Regions from separate parts of the Oerskovia sp. Root918 genome, predicted to be linked through region 2. Evidence: riboswitches for the same ligand, from Rfam matches in the RefSeq annotation. Region 2 holds a riboswitch; each other region holds the start of a gene.

Region 1 (3,669 bases), 380 kb from region 2:
CGTCCGCACAGCCGTCGGCTCAGCCCTCGCCCGCCCCGTCGCCGACCGCGACCAAGGTCCCCGCGGAGCGGGTCGACCCGCCTGCGGTGCTCGACCCGACGTCCGTCGAGAACCTCGAGATCCACCAGGAGTCGACCGCGGACACGGGCGACGCCCGCTCGATCTCGACCGTCGCGATCCCCGGCGAGCACTCGCTGGGACGGGCGTTCGGTCGCTTCGTCGACGCGACGACGCAGGCCTACGAGGCTGCGGTCGACCCCACCGCGACGGGCAACGAGCTCAACGTCGGCTGGGACCTGGTGCTCGCGCAGGGCGACGTGCTGGGCGTGCACGCCTCGACCTACGCCTTCACGGGCGGGGCGAACGGTGAGCTCGGCAGCCAGACCTTCTACACCGACCTCCCGCGCGCGACCACGACGTGGTCGGCCGACCTGCTCACCGCGGACGGCCGCAAGCAGGCCGCGGAGTGGGCGGGAGCGGCGCTCGCGGCAGCGGGGCTGGGGTTCGGCGAGCCTGTGCCGTCGTCGGAGGACACGTTCCGGGACGTCCGTCTCGGGCCCGACGGCGCCGCGACCCTGGTCTTCTCGCCCGGTCTGGTCTCGGCACGGGCCGACGGGGAGCTCGCCGTGCGGCTCGAGCCGGACGCGACCCGGTCCGTCCTGTCGGCCGTCGGCAAGCAGCTCGCCGAGGTCGCGGCGAGCGGTGCACCCTTCATGGGGATCGCCCCGCCCCCTGTCGAGGAGCCGCCCGTGGCCGCACCGCCCCCCGCCTCGCCCGACGCGCCGGACTGCTCGGTGCTCAAGTGCATCGCCCTGACCTTCGACGACGGCCCCGGCAAGTACACGTCCCAGCTCCTCGACACCCTCGCCGAGAAGCAGGCCAGGGCCACGTTCTTCCTCGTCGGGCGGTCCGTCCAGGCGAACCCCGACCTGGTGCGTCGCGAGGTCGCGGAGGGGCACGCCGTCGGGAACCACACGTGGTCCCACCCCGACCTGTCGAAGCTCGGCACCGACCAGATCTCGCAGGAGCTGCAGTCGACCGCGGACGCGGTCGAGGCCGCGTCGGGCGTCCGACCGACGCTCGTACGGCCTCCGTACGGCGCGACGAGCGATACTGTGACGAGTGTCCTCTCCCAGCGCAACGAGCCGGCGATCCTGTGGAACGTCGACACCGAGGACTGGAAGAACAAGGACTCGGCCATGACCTCGGAGCGGGCCCTCGCAGGTGCCCGACCTGGGGCGATCCTGCTGATGCACGACATCCACGCCTCGACCGTGTCGGCCGTGCCCGGCATCGTGGACAGCCTGCGGGCTGCTGGTTACACGCTCGTGACCGTGCCCGATTTGCTCGGTCATGACCTGGTTGGGGGACACAAGTACTTCAATCGTTAGCAACAGGGGTAGCACAGTCGGAGTAACCCCTGTACCGTTACCGGTGAGATTGCAGTGCCTCGCTTGTCCTTGCGCAACGGCCCCATGCCACCGCGAACCTTGTTACCCAAGAGTTGACGACGAACACCGTGATGTTCGGCTCCAGATCATGGAGCTGTTTGAAACTCTAGAAGGAGATCCCCATGGCATTGGGAACCGTGAAGTGGTTCAACGGCGAGAAGGGCTACGGCTTCATCGCACCTGAGGACGGCAGCGCCGACGTGTTCGCGCACTACTCCGCCATCCAGACGCAGGGCTTCCGCTCGCTCGAGGAGAACCAGCGCGTCGAGTTCGACGTGACGCAGGGCCCCAAGGGCCCGCAGGCGGAGAACATCCGCCCGCTCTGATCTCACTCGCCTCCGGGCGTAGCTGATCATTGAACGAGTGCCCCCGACCGGTTCGCCGGTCGGGGGCACTCGTGCGTCCAGGACCAGGTACCCCTGTGCCTGGTCCTGGACGCCGTGGTAGAACTGAGAACGGTCCAGAGGACCAGCGAACCGCCCTCCGGCGTGCTGGTCCGGCAACCGCGCGACGCGCACGGTGCTCCCGGAGGAAGACCCGCCCCCACACCCGTGGGGGAAGAGCGAGCAGCCCCACGCCGCAGCGCTCGTCCTCGTGCCCCTCGCCCTGGGCCTCGCTCGGGTGGGTGCCCGCACGCGGGTGAGCTCCGCCGTCGGGCACGGAGAGAAGGAGCACCATGGCCCAGCACGTCATGGAACGCCGGGCGAGCACCGCCCCCTGTCCCGTACCGACCGTGTGCGACCGGTACGACACCGGGCACCTCCTGCACCCCGTCCACGCACGCATGCTGGGCAACCGGCCCTGGGGCTGGCGCGACGGCACGGTCCGCGCGGTGCGACCGGTCGACGGAGGCGTCGAGGTCGTCGTCGAGTACACGACGGGTGAGGGAGCGTGCCGCGTGTGGCACCACACGGGGCTCGACCTGCCCGGCGGGCTGACCGTGCGCGTGCACGAGCAGTACCACGCGCTCGAGCTCGCGGGACAGCCGCTCAACGTCCGGCTCCTGGGTGGGGTGGGCTGCGTGCCGGAGCCCGCTCCCCGCTGAGTGCATGGTTCGGCAGGGGGGGTGGGCTGCGTACCGGAGCCCGCTCCCCGCTGAGTGCATGGTTCGGCAGGGACTCGCCGGGCGTGTCGCTGCCGAACCACGCACTCGACGGAACGGAGGGGCGGCGAACCGCGTTGAACCGGTGAGGGCACCCGCCCTCGACGGTTCGACCAGAAGGACACGCTCATGGGATTCCTCGACCGCCTCCTCAGCCGCACCCCGCAGGACGAGGGGATGCCGCGCCGCCACGCGACCTACGACGGCCACGAGTCCCCCGTGTACGGCACCCCGCCCCCCGCTCCGACGGGTCCGGGGCGCAGCGAGGACGACGTCGCGATCGACCGCTACCGTTACCTGCTGCGCACGGCTCCCCCTGAGGCCGTCGAGCAGGCGCACACCGAGGCGTTCGAGCGGCTCACGCCCGAGCAGCGGCGCCGTGTGCTCACCGACCTCGGCGAGAACCTGCCGCCCGCCGAGCGCGCGACCTCCGACGACCCGCAGTCGCTCGCCCGCATGGCGACCCGCGCCGAGATGCGCAACCCCGGCACGCTCGAGCGGTCGTTCGGCGGCCGGCAAGGGGTCGGCGGCCCGGGCGGGCCCGGCATGGGCTCGATGATCGGCTCGAGCATGCTCGGCACCATCGCGGGCGTCGTGATCGGCTCCGCGGTCGCCAACATGATGTTCGGCCCGATGTTCGGCGACCCGACCGCGAACCTCGCGGGCGACGGCGGGACGGGAGGCGAGGGGGATCCCGGGACGACCGAGGCCGACCCTGGAGCGGGCGACACGGGCGGTGAGGTCACCGAGGCCGGAGGGGACCTCGGCGGTGACTTCGGTGGGTTCGGCGACTTCGGTGGTGGGGACTTCGGAGGGTTCGGGGACTTCTGAGCCCTGACCCGCCGCTGAGTGCGTGGTTCGGCAGCGACTCGACCGGCGTGTCGCTGCCGCATCATGCACTCAGCGGAAGCTCGGCCGCTACCGAGAAGCCCCCGACTGGCACAGCCCGATGAACGCGCCCAGCTCGGCGAGCTCCTCGGGGTGCTGCGGCAGGTAGTCGGTGAGCCGGCGCGACCGGACCACGACGGCGCACCACTGGCCCCGCGAGACCGCGACGTTCACGCGGTTGCGCGACAGCAGGAACTCCATGCCGCGCGGCACGTCCTCACGTGCCGA
Region 2 (3,669 bases):
TCGGAACCACGGTGACCGGCGCCGTCGAGCGCTCCCTCGAAGCCTTCGAGGACGTTGTACGCGGGGCCCAGGCCGGCGGCGGTCGCGGCCTTGGCCGCGCCGATCGAACGGGCTCCCGAGCGGCACAGGAACACGACGGGGGTCTCGGGCGTCACGCCGGCCGCGGCGAGGTCCGTGACGAACGACGGGTTGGGCCGGCCCTCGACCGTGACCCACTGGGTCAGGACCGGCTCGCGGCCCGTCGAGGACAGGTCGGGGACGCCGACGAAGCGCCACTCGGCGTCGGTGCGGACGTCCACGAGGACGGCGCCCGGGGCGCTCTGGAGCAGGTCCCATGCCTGCTGGGGCGTGATGTCGCCGGCGTAGCCGTCGGCGGGCCGGGCGTCGGGGACCGGTGCAGCGGTCGCGCGGTCGGGGGCACTCATGGTGATCCTCCATCGGTCGTGGCGGTAGCACCCTCGCCCGTCACCGGGGGGTTGCTGCGGCGTCATCGTGCCAAGTCACTCAGCCGCTCTGGATGGTTGCGTCGGATCGTACGTCACCGTGCCCACGGAGTGAAACGGGTGTCTCGCAGGGTGGGCAGGGGATAGGTTGCTGCGCATGGAGCACCCCGCGCGTCGCCACGAGGTAGAGGATTCCCGTCGAGACAGCGGGCTCGGGGCCTCTACCTCGACGCAAGCCCTCTACCTCACGGCAGGCAGTCGTGAGCAGAGCCCGCCCGAGGAGGTCCTGGCCGGCGGCAACTCGACGGCCGTCGTGCGACGCGGCGACACCGTGCGACGCACCGCCGGGCCCTGGACGCCGACCGTCCACGCGCTCCTGCGCCACTTGCGCGCGCACGGCATCACCGAGGTGCCCGAGCCGCTGGGGACCGACGAGCAGGGGCGCGAGGTCCTGTCCTATCTCCCGGGCGACGTCGCGAACTATCCCCTTCCCCTGTGGGTCTGGGACGAGTCAGTGCTCCGTGACGCGGGCGTGCTGCTGCGGCGCGTGCACGACGCGAGCGTCGGTTTCCTCGCCGCGGGCGACGCGCCCGCGCCACCCATCTGGCAGAGCGCACCACACGAGCCCGCCGAGGTCGTGTGCCACAACGACTTCGCCCCGTACAACCTGGTCTTTCGCGACGGGGTCGTCGTCGGGCTCATCGACTTCGATACCGCGAGCCCCGGCCCCCGGATCTGGGACCTGGCTTACCTCGGCTACCGGCTCGTGCCCCTCGTGGCGGACGCCGGGGACGGGGAGGGAGCCGACGTCGTCGGGCGGCTGGACCCGTTGGCGCGGCTCGACGCCCTGGTCGCCGCGTACGGGATGCGGTACTCGCGTCGCGAGGTCCTGACCGTCGTGGTCGCGCGGCTCGACGAGCTCGCGGCCTTCACCGACGAGAGGGCGTCAGCGACCGGGCGGGACGACTTCCGGGAGCACGCGGCCATGTACCGGGCCGACGCGCGACACATTCAGGCGCTCGCGGACGCGTCGCCTCGCTGAGCGGGCGCGCCCGCCTGACAGGCCCCTCTGCCCACCATCCGAGACGCCGTGCCCACCGGTTGACACGCTCTGCGGGCCTCGCCCATCCTTGACACCAGGTCATGAGTGCCAGCGCAAAACCCCGGTTTGCTGGCCGGCAACCCTCCTCCGCGGCGGGGTGCCCCGGGTGACGACCAGGTCCCTCTCTACAAGGAGGGGGGCAAGCGCGGAGGGGCCGCAGGGCGAACTCCGACGACCACCGGAGGACGTGCCATGAGCGCACACGCAGTCATCGAAGCCCCTACCTCGTGTGCCGTGCTGCCCGTCGTGGGCAGCGACACCCTGGTCCCCCTCGTCGACGGGCGCAGCCTCCCGTACGCCAACCTCGACGTCGCGGCGTCGGCCCCCGCGCTGCAGGTCGTGGCCGATCGCGTCAACGAGGTCCTGCCGCTCTACGCGAGCGTGCACCGCGGCGCGGGCTACCTGTCCCAGGTGTCGACCGCGCTCTACGAGGCCGCGCGCCAGACGATCGGCGCGTTCGTCGGAGCCCGCGAGGACGACGTCACGATCGTCACGCGCAACACCACGGACTCGCTCAACCTGCTCGCGGGCTGCGTCCCGGCCCAGGCCGACGGTTCGCCGGGCCGTGTGCTCGTGCTGGACGTCGAGCACCACGCGAACCTCCTGCCGTGGCAGCGCACGGGCGGGGCCACGGTCCTGGTCGGCGGTGCGACGGTCGCCGAGACCCTGTCCGGGCTGCGCGCAGAGCTGTCGCGCTTCCCGTACGCGCTCGTCGCGATCACGGGGGCCTCGAACGTCACGGGCGAGTCGCTGCCGCTCGCCGAGGTCGTCGCCGCGGCGCACGACGCCGGAGCGCGGGTCCTGCTCGACGGCGCCCAGCTCGTCCCGCACCGCGGCGTCTCGCTCACCGCGAGCGACGTGGACTACGTCGCGTTCTCGGGCCACAAGACCTACGCGCCGTTCGGTGCGGGCGCGCTCGTGGGGCGCCGTGACTGGCTCGACGCCGGCACGCCCTACCTCGCCGGGGGCGGCGCGGTGCGCAACGTGACGCTCGAGGGCACCACGTGGCAGAGCGCCCCGGCGCGGCACGAGGCCGGGTCGCCCAACGTGATCGGCGCGGTCGCGCTCGCCTCGGCGTGCGACGCGCTCGCGGCGCTCGAGCCGGGCGTGCTGGTCGCGCACGAGACCGAGCTGCGTGCCCGTCTCGTCGACGGGCTCGAGCAGATCGACGGCGTGCGCGTCGTCCGCGCCTGGGCCGACGCCGTGGACCCCGTGGGCGTCGTGACCTTCTCGGTCGACGGCCACGACGCGGGCCTCGTCGCGTCCTACCTGTCGGCCGAGCACGGCATCGGCGTGCGTGACGGCCGGTTCTGCGCGCACCCGCTCCTGGCCCGCCTGGGCTTCCCGGCCGGTGCCATCCGGGCGTCGATCGGCGTGGGCACCACGGGCGAGGAGATCGAGCGCCTGATCGCGGCGCTGCGCGCCTACGTCGGCGAGGGGGCCAAGGCCCGGTACGAGGTCGTCGACGGCTGCTGGGTCGTGAGCGACGACCCTCGTCCGCTGCTCCAGGTCGCAGGGCTCTCCGGGCTGTTCGCGACCGCCGCGGTCGGCAACATCACGGCCGCCGTGGGGTGCGGTCCGGCCCCGGCCTGACGAGCCCTCTGACCTGCGGAGACGCTCCTCGGAACACAACGTTCACCCGTGCGTCACCTCGCCGTCCACGAACGACCGCTCCGTGGTCTTGGCGGCGACGCCCGCGTGTGTTCTGATATGCGCTGTGCAGCACGATGTCGTCCTGGAAGGCCAGGGGTTCCGCCTCGAACCCCTGGCTGTCGCGCACGCCGGTGCGCTGGCTCAGATCGTCGATCCGACGATGTGGGCGGGTATGAGTACGACCCTCCCTGCGGGGGAGGTCGGGATGGTGAACTTCATCGAGGACACTCGGGCTACCCGGGCGCTGACGGCCTTCGCCGTCGTCGACGCGGGCTCGGGTCTCGTGGTGGGGAGCACCGCTTTCCGTGACCTGTCGCTCGACGACAGGCGCGTGGAGATCGGGCGGACCTTCTACGCCCGTTCCACGTGGGGGAGCCTCGTGAACCCGGTCTCGAAATGGTTGCTGCTCCGACATGCGTTCGAGTCGTGGGACGTGCACCGCGTGGGCTTCCGGGTGGACGCGCGCAACGC
Region 3 (3,669 bases), on a different contig from region 2:
CCGAGCGCGAGTCCGGTCACTGGACGGACCCCGAGAAGGACTGACCTCCGGACACGGTGCCGCAGGGCAGCGACGGGCCGAGCGGTCGGGTGCCCCGACGCCCGACTCCCGCGCCGATGCTGTCGCCCACGACGTCCGCCCGCAGGGCGGGTACGGCCCCTCGGGTCGTGCCCGCCCTGTGGCGTACCGGTCGAGCGACGACCACCGCCCGGGTGGGACGGGAGCGGGAGGTGGGCGACGTCGTCGGGCGGGCTCACGCCGGAGAAGCTGTCAGAAATGCACCGGGCCATGCGCCGGTGCAGTTCTGACACCACGGCGCGGCAGGGTCCATGTCGTCTCACCCCGGGGTGTCACACGGTGACATGACTCCGCGCCCGGGCGCCTGGCGCGCGATGATGTCCCGGTGAATGCGCTCTCCGCACGCTCCCAGGTCGCCACGGCCCACCGGGTCGTCGTCAAGATCGGCTCCTCCTCGCTCACCGGACCGGACGGGCACCTCAGCGTCCCGGCCCTGCACGCGCTCGTCGACGTCATCGCCGCGCGGCACGCCGCGGGCGGGCAGGTCGTGCTCGTGACCTCGGGGGCGATCGCGGCGGGGATCGGTCCGCTCGGCCTCAGCGCCCGACCACGCGACCTCGCCACGGCCCAGGCCGCGGCCTCGGTGGGCCAGGGCCTCCTGGTCGCCCGGTACGCCCAGGCGTTCGCCGAGTACGGCATCCGCGTGGGGCAGGTCCTCCTCACGGCCGAGGACACCATCCGCCGCGGGCACTACCGCAACGCGCAGCGCTCGCTCGAGCGGCTCCTCGACCTGGGCGTCGTGCCCGTCGTCAACGAGAACGACGCGGTCGCGACCGACGAGATCCGCTTCGGCGACAACGACCGCCTCGCGGCGCTCGTCTCGCACCTGGTCCGCGCCGACGTCATGGTGCTGCTGACCGACGTCGACGGGCTCTACGACGGCCCGCCCTCGCGCCCCGGCACCCAACGCATCCGCGAGGTCCGCTCGCCGCTCGACCTCGAGGGCATCGAGGTCACGGGGCGCGGCAGCTCGGTCGGGACGGGCGGCATGCTCACCAAGCTCGAGTCCGTGCGCATCGCGACCGGCTCGGGCATCCCGGTCGTGCTGACCAAGGCCGCGAACGCCGAGGGCGCGCTCGCCGGGCGCGAGGTCGGGACCTGGTTCGCCGTGACGGGCAAGCGCACCACGCGCCGACGCCTGTGGCTCGCGCACGCCGCGCGCACGCGGGGGCGCCTCGAGCTCGACGAGGGGGCCGTGACCGCGGTCCTGGGCGGGCGGGCCTCGCTGCTGCCCGCGGGCGTGGTCGGGGTCACGGGCGACTTCGACGCGGGCGACCCCGTCGAGCTCGTCGCGCCCGACGGGCGCGTGATCGCGCGCGGCCTCGTGGCCTTCGACTCGACCGACATCCCCGACCTCCTCGGCCGCTCGACGCACGAGCTGCGCGACAAGCTCGGCGAGGGCTACGACCGCGAGGTCGTGCACCGCGACGACCTGGTGCTCGTGGGGCGCAGGCGCAAGGCGTCCTGAGGGCGGCTCGCGGCTGCAGCGCGGAGGCGGCGCTCGGTCCCACGACGGGGCCCGGAGACCTGGAACGGTCTCCGGGCCCCGTCTCTCGTTTGCGTTGTCTCATGGAGTGGGACGCCGCTCTCACTCCTTGACTGCACGGCGCCGGGAGGCTTTCCTGTGCGGCAGGTGAAGAGCGCCAGCGCCAAGACCCGGCTCGCTGGCCAGCAACCCTTCGATGTGACGGGGTGCTCCGGGCAGGACCTGACCGCGCCGACAGGTCGCGGTAAGCACACGACGTGACGAACGACCCCCGTCCACGGGTTCCTGTGGCGTGCCCGGGGACGGGCGGGACCCGCACGTCGTCCGACCGAAGGACGCACCATCGTGAGCCAGAGCACCCCGGCGATCTCCTCGCTGGCCTTCCTCACCCCCGGGAACTTCCCGGACGACGACCCCGCCAGCGGTCTCGAGGCGACGCTGCGGCTGTTCGAGCGCGCCGAGGCCTGGGGGTTCGACGGAGCGTGGGTCCGCCAGCGGCACCTCGAGCACGGGATCTCGTCGGCGACCGTCTTCCTCGCTGCGGCGTCCCAACGCACGAGCACGATCGAGCTGGGGACAGGCGTCATCCCGATCGGGTACGAGAGCCCGTTCCGCCTCGGGGAGGACCTCTCGACCGCCGACGTCCTCGCGCAGGGGCGCCTCCAGGTGGGCCTGAGCGCGGGCCGTCCGCCGCACGCCGACCTGATCGGTGACCTGGTCTTCGACGGGGACTGGGAGTCCCACGACTTCTCGCACGCACGCATCGAGCGGCTCGCGGCCAACCTGTCGGGCGGTTTCATCGGCGACGAGGACACCGTGGTGCACTCGCCCGGGAACGTCCAGCGGCCCCGGCTGCAGCCGCACAGCCCGGGGCTCGTCGACCGCCTCTGGTACGGCGCCGGCTCGCGCCGCTCGACCGAGTGGGCCGCGCGCAACGGGCTCAACCTCCTGACCGGCAACATCGTGGCAGGCGAGGAGTCGGACGACTTCGTCACCGCCCAGCTCGCGAACCTCGCCGCCTACCGCGCGGGGCGCGGCGACGCGCGGACCACGCGGGTCGCGCTCGGGCGGGTCATCGTGCCGACCGACTGCGCCGACGCCTCGTCGCGCCGACGCTACCGAGCCTTCGAGGAGTCGCGCCGAGCCCGGACCCTCGCCCCGCAGGGCGAGCGCCGGACGCTCTTCGCGCCCGATCTCGTGGGGCCCAGCGAGGAGATCCTCGAGCGGCTCGTGGCGGACGCCGTCGTGGGCGAGGTCAGCGAGCTGCGCCTCGAGCTGCCCTACGAGCTCAGCGACGAGGAGTACGAGCAGATCCTGCACGACGTCGCGACTCTCGTCGCCCCGGCCCTCGGCTGGACGCCGGCCACGGACCGTGCGGGAACGGCCGGCTCGACGGTGCCGGGATCGCCGCCCGTCGAGCGGACCGCCGCCGCCGTCGCCGTCGGCGCCTGACGGAGGGGGAGAACCACCATGGGACGCTATCTCGCGACGCGACTGGCCCAGGCGGTCGGCGTGCTCTGGGCCGCCTACACGGTGTCCTTCATCGTGCTCTACGCCCTGCCCGGCGACCCGGCCCAGCTCATGGCCGGGGCCGACGCCAACGACATCACCCCCGAGCAGCTCGACGCGCTCCGTGCCGAGCACGGTCTGGACCGCCCGCTCGTGGTCCAGTACTTCTCCCAGCTCGCCGGGCTGTTCCGCGGGGACCTCGGTCAGTCGATCAGCACGGGGCGCCCCGCTGCGGACCTCATCGTCGAGGCGATCCCACCGACCGTGCAGATCGCCGCGGCCGGTCTGCTGCTCGCGGTGGTGCTCGGCGGAGGGCTGGCCGTCGCGGCCACCTACACACGGTTCCGCGGTCTCGGGCAGCTGCTCCTCGGGCTGCCGCCCCTCGGGGTCGCGATCCCCGCCTTCTGGTTCGGCCTCCTGCTCATCCAGTGGTTCTCCTTCACCCTGCCGATCTTCCCCGCGATGGGGAACAAGGGGTTCGCCTCGATCGTCCTGCCCGCGATCACGCTCGCCGTGCCCACCGGGGCGACGATCGCCCAGCTGTTGTCCAAGAGCCTGGCCACCACGCTGCGGGAGCCGTACATCGACGCGGTGTG
Region 4 (3,669 bases), 290 kb from region 2:
GGGCGAAGCGTCGCCCCACGATCCGCGACGTCGCGGACGTCGCGGGCGTCTCGCGCGGGACCGTGTCCCGCGTGATCAACGGTGGCCACTGGGTCTCTCCCGATGCCCTCGCGGCGGTCAACGAGGCGATTCGGACCACGGGGTACGCCGCGAACCAGCACGCGCGCAGCCTCGTGACGGGGCGGTCGAACTCGATCGCGTTCCTGCTGACCGAGCCGCAGCACCTGCTGTTCGAGGACCCCAACTTCTCGATCCTGCTGCGGGGCGCGGCCGAGGAGCTCGCGAAGCGCGAGATGCCGCTGCTGCTCATGGTCGCGGGGACCCCCGAGGAGCGTCGCCGCATCGGTGGGTACGTCGCGGCGGGGCACGTCGACGGCGTCCTGCTCATCAGCTCGCACCAGGGCAACCCGATGCTGGCCGAGCTGCTCAAGCAGAAGGTCCCGACGGTCGCCTGCGGTGTCCCGCTCGGGTACGAGGGGCGCGTCGGGTACGTCGCGGCCGACGACCGGGCCGGGGCGCGCACCATGACGCAGCACCTGCTCGACTCGGGGCGCACGCGCATCGCGACGATCACAGGTCCGCTCGACACCCCGGGCGGGACGCTGCGCCTCGACGGGTACCGCGACGCGCTGGGCGACCGGTTCGACGAGTCGCTCGTCGCGCACGGCGACTACTCGCGCGAGCGGGGCCGGCTCGCGATGGCCGAGCTGCTCGAGCGGCGCCCTGACCTCGACGCCGTGTTCGTGGCGTCGGACCTCATGGCGGCGGGGGCGCTCGTCGCGCTCCAGGCCACGGGGCGGAGCGTGCCCGGGGACGTGGCCGTGGGCGGGTTCGACGACTCGGGGGTCGCGGCGTCGCTCCACCCGGCGCTGACGACCATGCGGCAGCCTTTCGAGCGCATCAGCGCCGAGATGGTGCGGCTGCTGCTCGAGGTCGTGGAGGGCCAGGAGCCTGCGGCCATCACGCTGCCGACGTCGCTCGTGGTGCGGGACTCGGCCTAGGGAGGTTCGGCCTCGCCCGGCCAGTCGCGGTCGTGCGCGACGGGCACCGAGGCGCTCGGGCACAGGGGTGCGCCGTGGCGCGCCGGGGTGATTTGTCCTTGTGTGTCCCGTCTGGCAGGGTGGGCATCGGTCACGAGTGACCGGCGATACGCCCTCCGCGTGCCGGTCCGGCAACCGCGTTCCCGCGCACGGTGCCTCTGAGGAAGACCCGCCCGACCCGGCATCCGGGCCTTCGGGAAGTGCGAGGTCGAGGTCGCGTTCATCGTGGCCTCGACCCTTGCCCTGAGGCCGCCGCTGCGCCCGGTCGGCTCAGGTCGCCGACTGCCTGCGGTGGGCGTGTTGTCCACAGATCCCTGGCCTTCGCTCCGCGTGCCGTCCGGAGCAGCCATCCTGTCCGTGAGGCGTTCGGACGGTCGGGCGACGACGTTGAACCGGGGGAGGGGAGGGTGTGTTTTCTCTGTAGCCACAACAATTGTGGTGGCTACAGAGAAACCGCACCCTCCCCCCGGGGCCTCGTGGTGAGCGGCGACGCCACGCTGCGGCCGCTCTGCCTCGTGGAGGAGATCAGGACTCAGGGGGAGCAGATGGACTGGAGCAGCCCGGTCTCGGCGGTCGTGCCCGGGCTCGAGGGGCCCGTCCTGCGTGCGCTCTGGAACCGTCAGGGCGAGCTCACGGGTGGGCAGGTGCATCGCGTCGCGCACTCCGGATCGTCGGAAGGGGTTCGTCGCGCCCTCGCGCGGCTTGAACGGCAAGGGATCGTCCAGCGGCGGACCATCGGGTCGACGAACTACTTCCAGGTCAACCGCGACCACCTGTGCTGGCCCGCGATCGAGGCGCTCTTCGACGCGCTGCACCCCTGGTGCGAGCTGCGCCGACGCATCGACGAGCTGCTTCATCAGGTCGTGCGGGACGACGGCCGTCGACGGTCGATCGGCGTCGCTGTCGTCGGCTCGGCCGCTCGCGGCGACGGCACCGCGGCCGACGACCTGGACCTCCTCGTCGTGGTCCCCGACGACCTTCCGACGTGGATCGCCGACGAGCTCACCGACCAGCTGCGCCGCGACGCAGGATCCTGGACCGGCAACGACGTGGACGTCCACCTCCGCACGATCGCGTGGCTCGACGCCGAGCGCGACCGCCCCGGGGCCCTCGAGCGGTGGGCGCACGACGCCGACCAGGTGCTCGGGCCACCCGTGCACGAGCACCTGCCCCTCGTCGTCCTCCCCGACTGACTGCTGGCGGGCAGGCGGAGCCGAACCGCGTCCCCGCGCCCAGGCCCGCCGTGCACCCGCCCAGGCCCGCTCCGCACCCGCCGAGCCGCACTGCACCCGCCGAGCCGCACTGCACCCGCCCGTGCCGCGCAGAGCCGCGCCCGACGGCGGGCGTCGCGCTCCGCCGTCGGGCAACGGACCTCAGCAGGTCAGGTTCTCGCCCGTCGTGGTGCCCAGGAGCTCGGCGTAGCGGCGGAACAGCGCGACCCGGTTCGCGACCTGGCGCGGGTTGCCGCCCTCGCACTCGAGCGGGCCGTTGATCGCGCGGATCGTCTCGCGGAAGCCGTGGTCCCCGACGATCGCCTCGTGGCACGTCATGGTGCCCTCGCCCGGCTGCGTGTTCCAGTACCAGAGCGCGGTCTTCCAGGCGACGGTCGCGTCGGTCTCGACCAGGTACGGGTCGTTCAGCAGGTCGATGCCCAGGGCGTCACCCGCGGCCTTGTAGTTGAAGTTCCACGAGAGCTGGATGGGCCCCTTGCCGTAGTACGCGTCCTGGCCCGCGGGGCACCCGTACGGCTGCGACGGGTCGCAGTAGTGCGAGTACACGGCCGTGTTGAGCTCGCTCACGTGCAGCAGCCCCGTGCTCTCGTGGCTCACGTTCGCGAGGAACGCCGCAGCCTCGCGGGCCGCGACCACCGGCCCGCCCGACGTCGCGAACTCCGGGTACGCCGCGGTCGCCGCGACCAGGCCCTCGTACGTGTAGAACGGGTTGCGGTCCGGGAACATCTCCTCGAACTGCGCCTCCGTCACCACGAAGCACGTCGTGATGCCGCTCGTCGAACCTGTCTCAGCCATGAGCCACCCTCTCGTCACTGATCCCGGCCAGCCGCGGGGTCGCGGCTCGACGACGAGCCGCGACGGCCGGACGGCGTCTCCGCGGTCACCCTAGGGGACGGGTGCGGGCTCCTCGGCATCGGTGTGCAGGGTGCTCCGGGGGAGGTCATCACCGGGCGTCGCGCCGATCGTGCCGGCTGTGGCCACCGGCTCCACGCGCCCCTCGACCGAGGTGCTCCCGGCCGGATCGGCAGCCGGCACCCCGCCCGGCTCGCCACCCGTCGCGCGGTAGACGAGGGCCGCGACGAGCCCTGCCGACCAGCCGAGGACGAGGGGCCAGAAGATGCTCGCCTGGACCGAGGACAACGCCAGGTTGAGCGTCGTCGAACGCAGCTCGCCCACCGCGAAGGCCGTGACCGAACGCGACGCCGCAGCCACCGACGACGCCGAGATCGTGACGAACCAGACCGCGAGCACCAGGCTCCAGCGGCTCGCGCGCGGCGGCAGCCGCCGGGTCGCGAGCCACGTGCCCCCCGCGACGACGAGCCCCACGAGCACCGCCAGACCGACCTCGAGCGGCTCGACCACGGTCCGGCCGGCCGTGAAACGCCAGGCCATCGCCC

The links. A riboswitch is a leader RNA that binds a small molecule or an ion and turns the genes downstream of it on or off. The one in region 2 is predicted to bind S-adenosylmethionine.
Region 1: another riboswitch for S-adenosylmethionine. It lies ahead of ASE27_RS17260 (hypothetical protein); the one in region 2 lies ahead of ASE27_RS15675 (aminotransferase class V-fold PLP-dependent enzyme).
Region 3: another riboswitch for S-adenosylmethionine. It lies ahead of ASE27_RS12240 (LLM class flavin-dependent oxidoreductase); the one in region 2 lies ahead of ASE27_RS15675 (aminotransferase class V-fold PLP-dependent enzyme).
Region 4: another riboswitch for S-adenosylmethionine. It lies ahead of ASE27_RS16895 (nucleotidyltransferase domain-containing protein); the one in region 2 lies ahead of ASE27_RS15675 (aminotransferase class V-fold PLP-dependent enzyme).

The regions. Positions count from the first base shown of each region.
Region 1 covers NZ_LMJG01000015.1:471,533-475,201, forward strand. The annotation lists gene ASE27_RS17250 (polysaccharide deacetylase family protein) at 1-1,391, shown strand, start outside; gene ASE27_RS17255 (cold-shock protein) at 1,574-1,777, shown strand; SAM riboswitch class IV at 1,909-2,020, shown strand; gene ASE27_RS17260 (hypothetical protein) at 2,128-2,496, shown strand; gene ASE27_RS17265 (hypothetical protein) at 2,683-3,384, shown strand; gene ASE27_RS17270 (bifunctional RecB family nuclease/DEAD/DEAH box helicase) at 3,472-3,669, opposite strand, start outside.
Region 2 covers NZ_LMJG01000015.1:95,409-99,077, reverse strand. The annotation lists gene ASE27_RS15685 (rhodanese-like domain-containing protein) at 1-425, opposite strand, end outside; SAM riboswitch class I at 432-524, opposite strand; gene ASE27_RS15680 (phosphotransferase enzyme family protein) at 775-1,485, shown strand; SAM riboswitch class IV at 1,583-1,697, shown strand; gene ASE27_RS15675 (aminotransferase class V-fold PLP-dependent enzyme) at 1,738-3,138, shown strand; gene ASE27_RS15670 (GNAT family N-acetyltransferase) at 3,221-3,669, shown strand, end outside.
Region 3 covers NZ_LMJG01000013.1:234,435-238,103, forward strand. The annotation lists gene obgE (GTPase ObgE) at 1-44, shown strand, start outside; gene proB (glutamate 5-kinase) at 404-1,546, shown strand; SAM riboswitch class IV at 1,711-1,821, shown strand; gene ASE27_RS12240 (LLM class flavin-dependent oxidoreductase) at 1,910-3,016, shown strand; gene ASE27_RS12245 (ABC transporter permease) at 3,035-3,669, shown strand, end outside.
Region 4 covers NZ_LMJG01000015.1:381,207-384,875, reverse strand. The annotation lists gene ASE27_RS16900 (LacI family DNA-binding transcriptional regulator) at 1-1,001, shown strand, start outside; SAM riboswitch class IV at 1,130-1,249, shown strand; gene ASE27_RS16895 (nucleotidyltransferase domain-containing protein) at 1,586-2,233, shown strand; gene ASE27_RS16890 (chitinase) at 2,414-3,067, opposite strand; gene ASE27_RS16885 (hypothetical protein) at 3,158-3,669, opposite strand, start outside.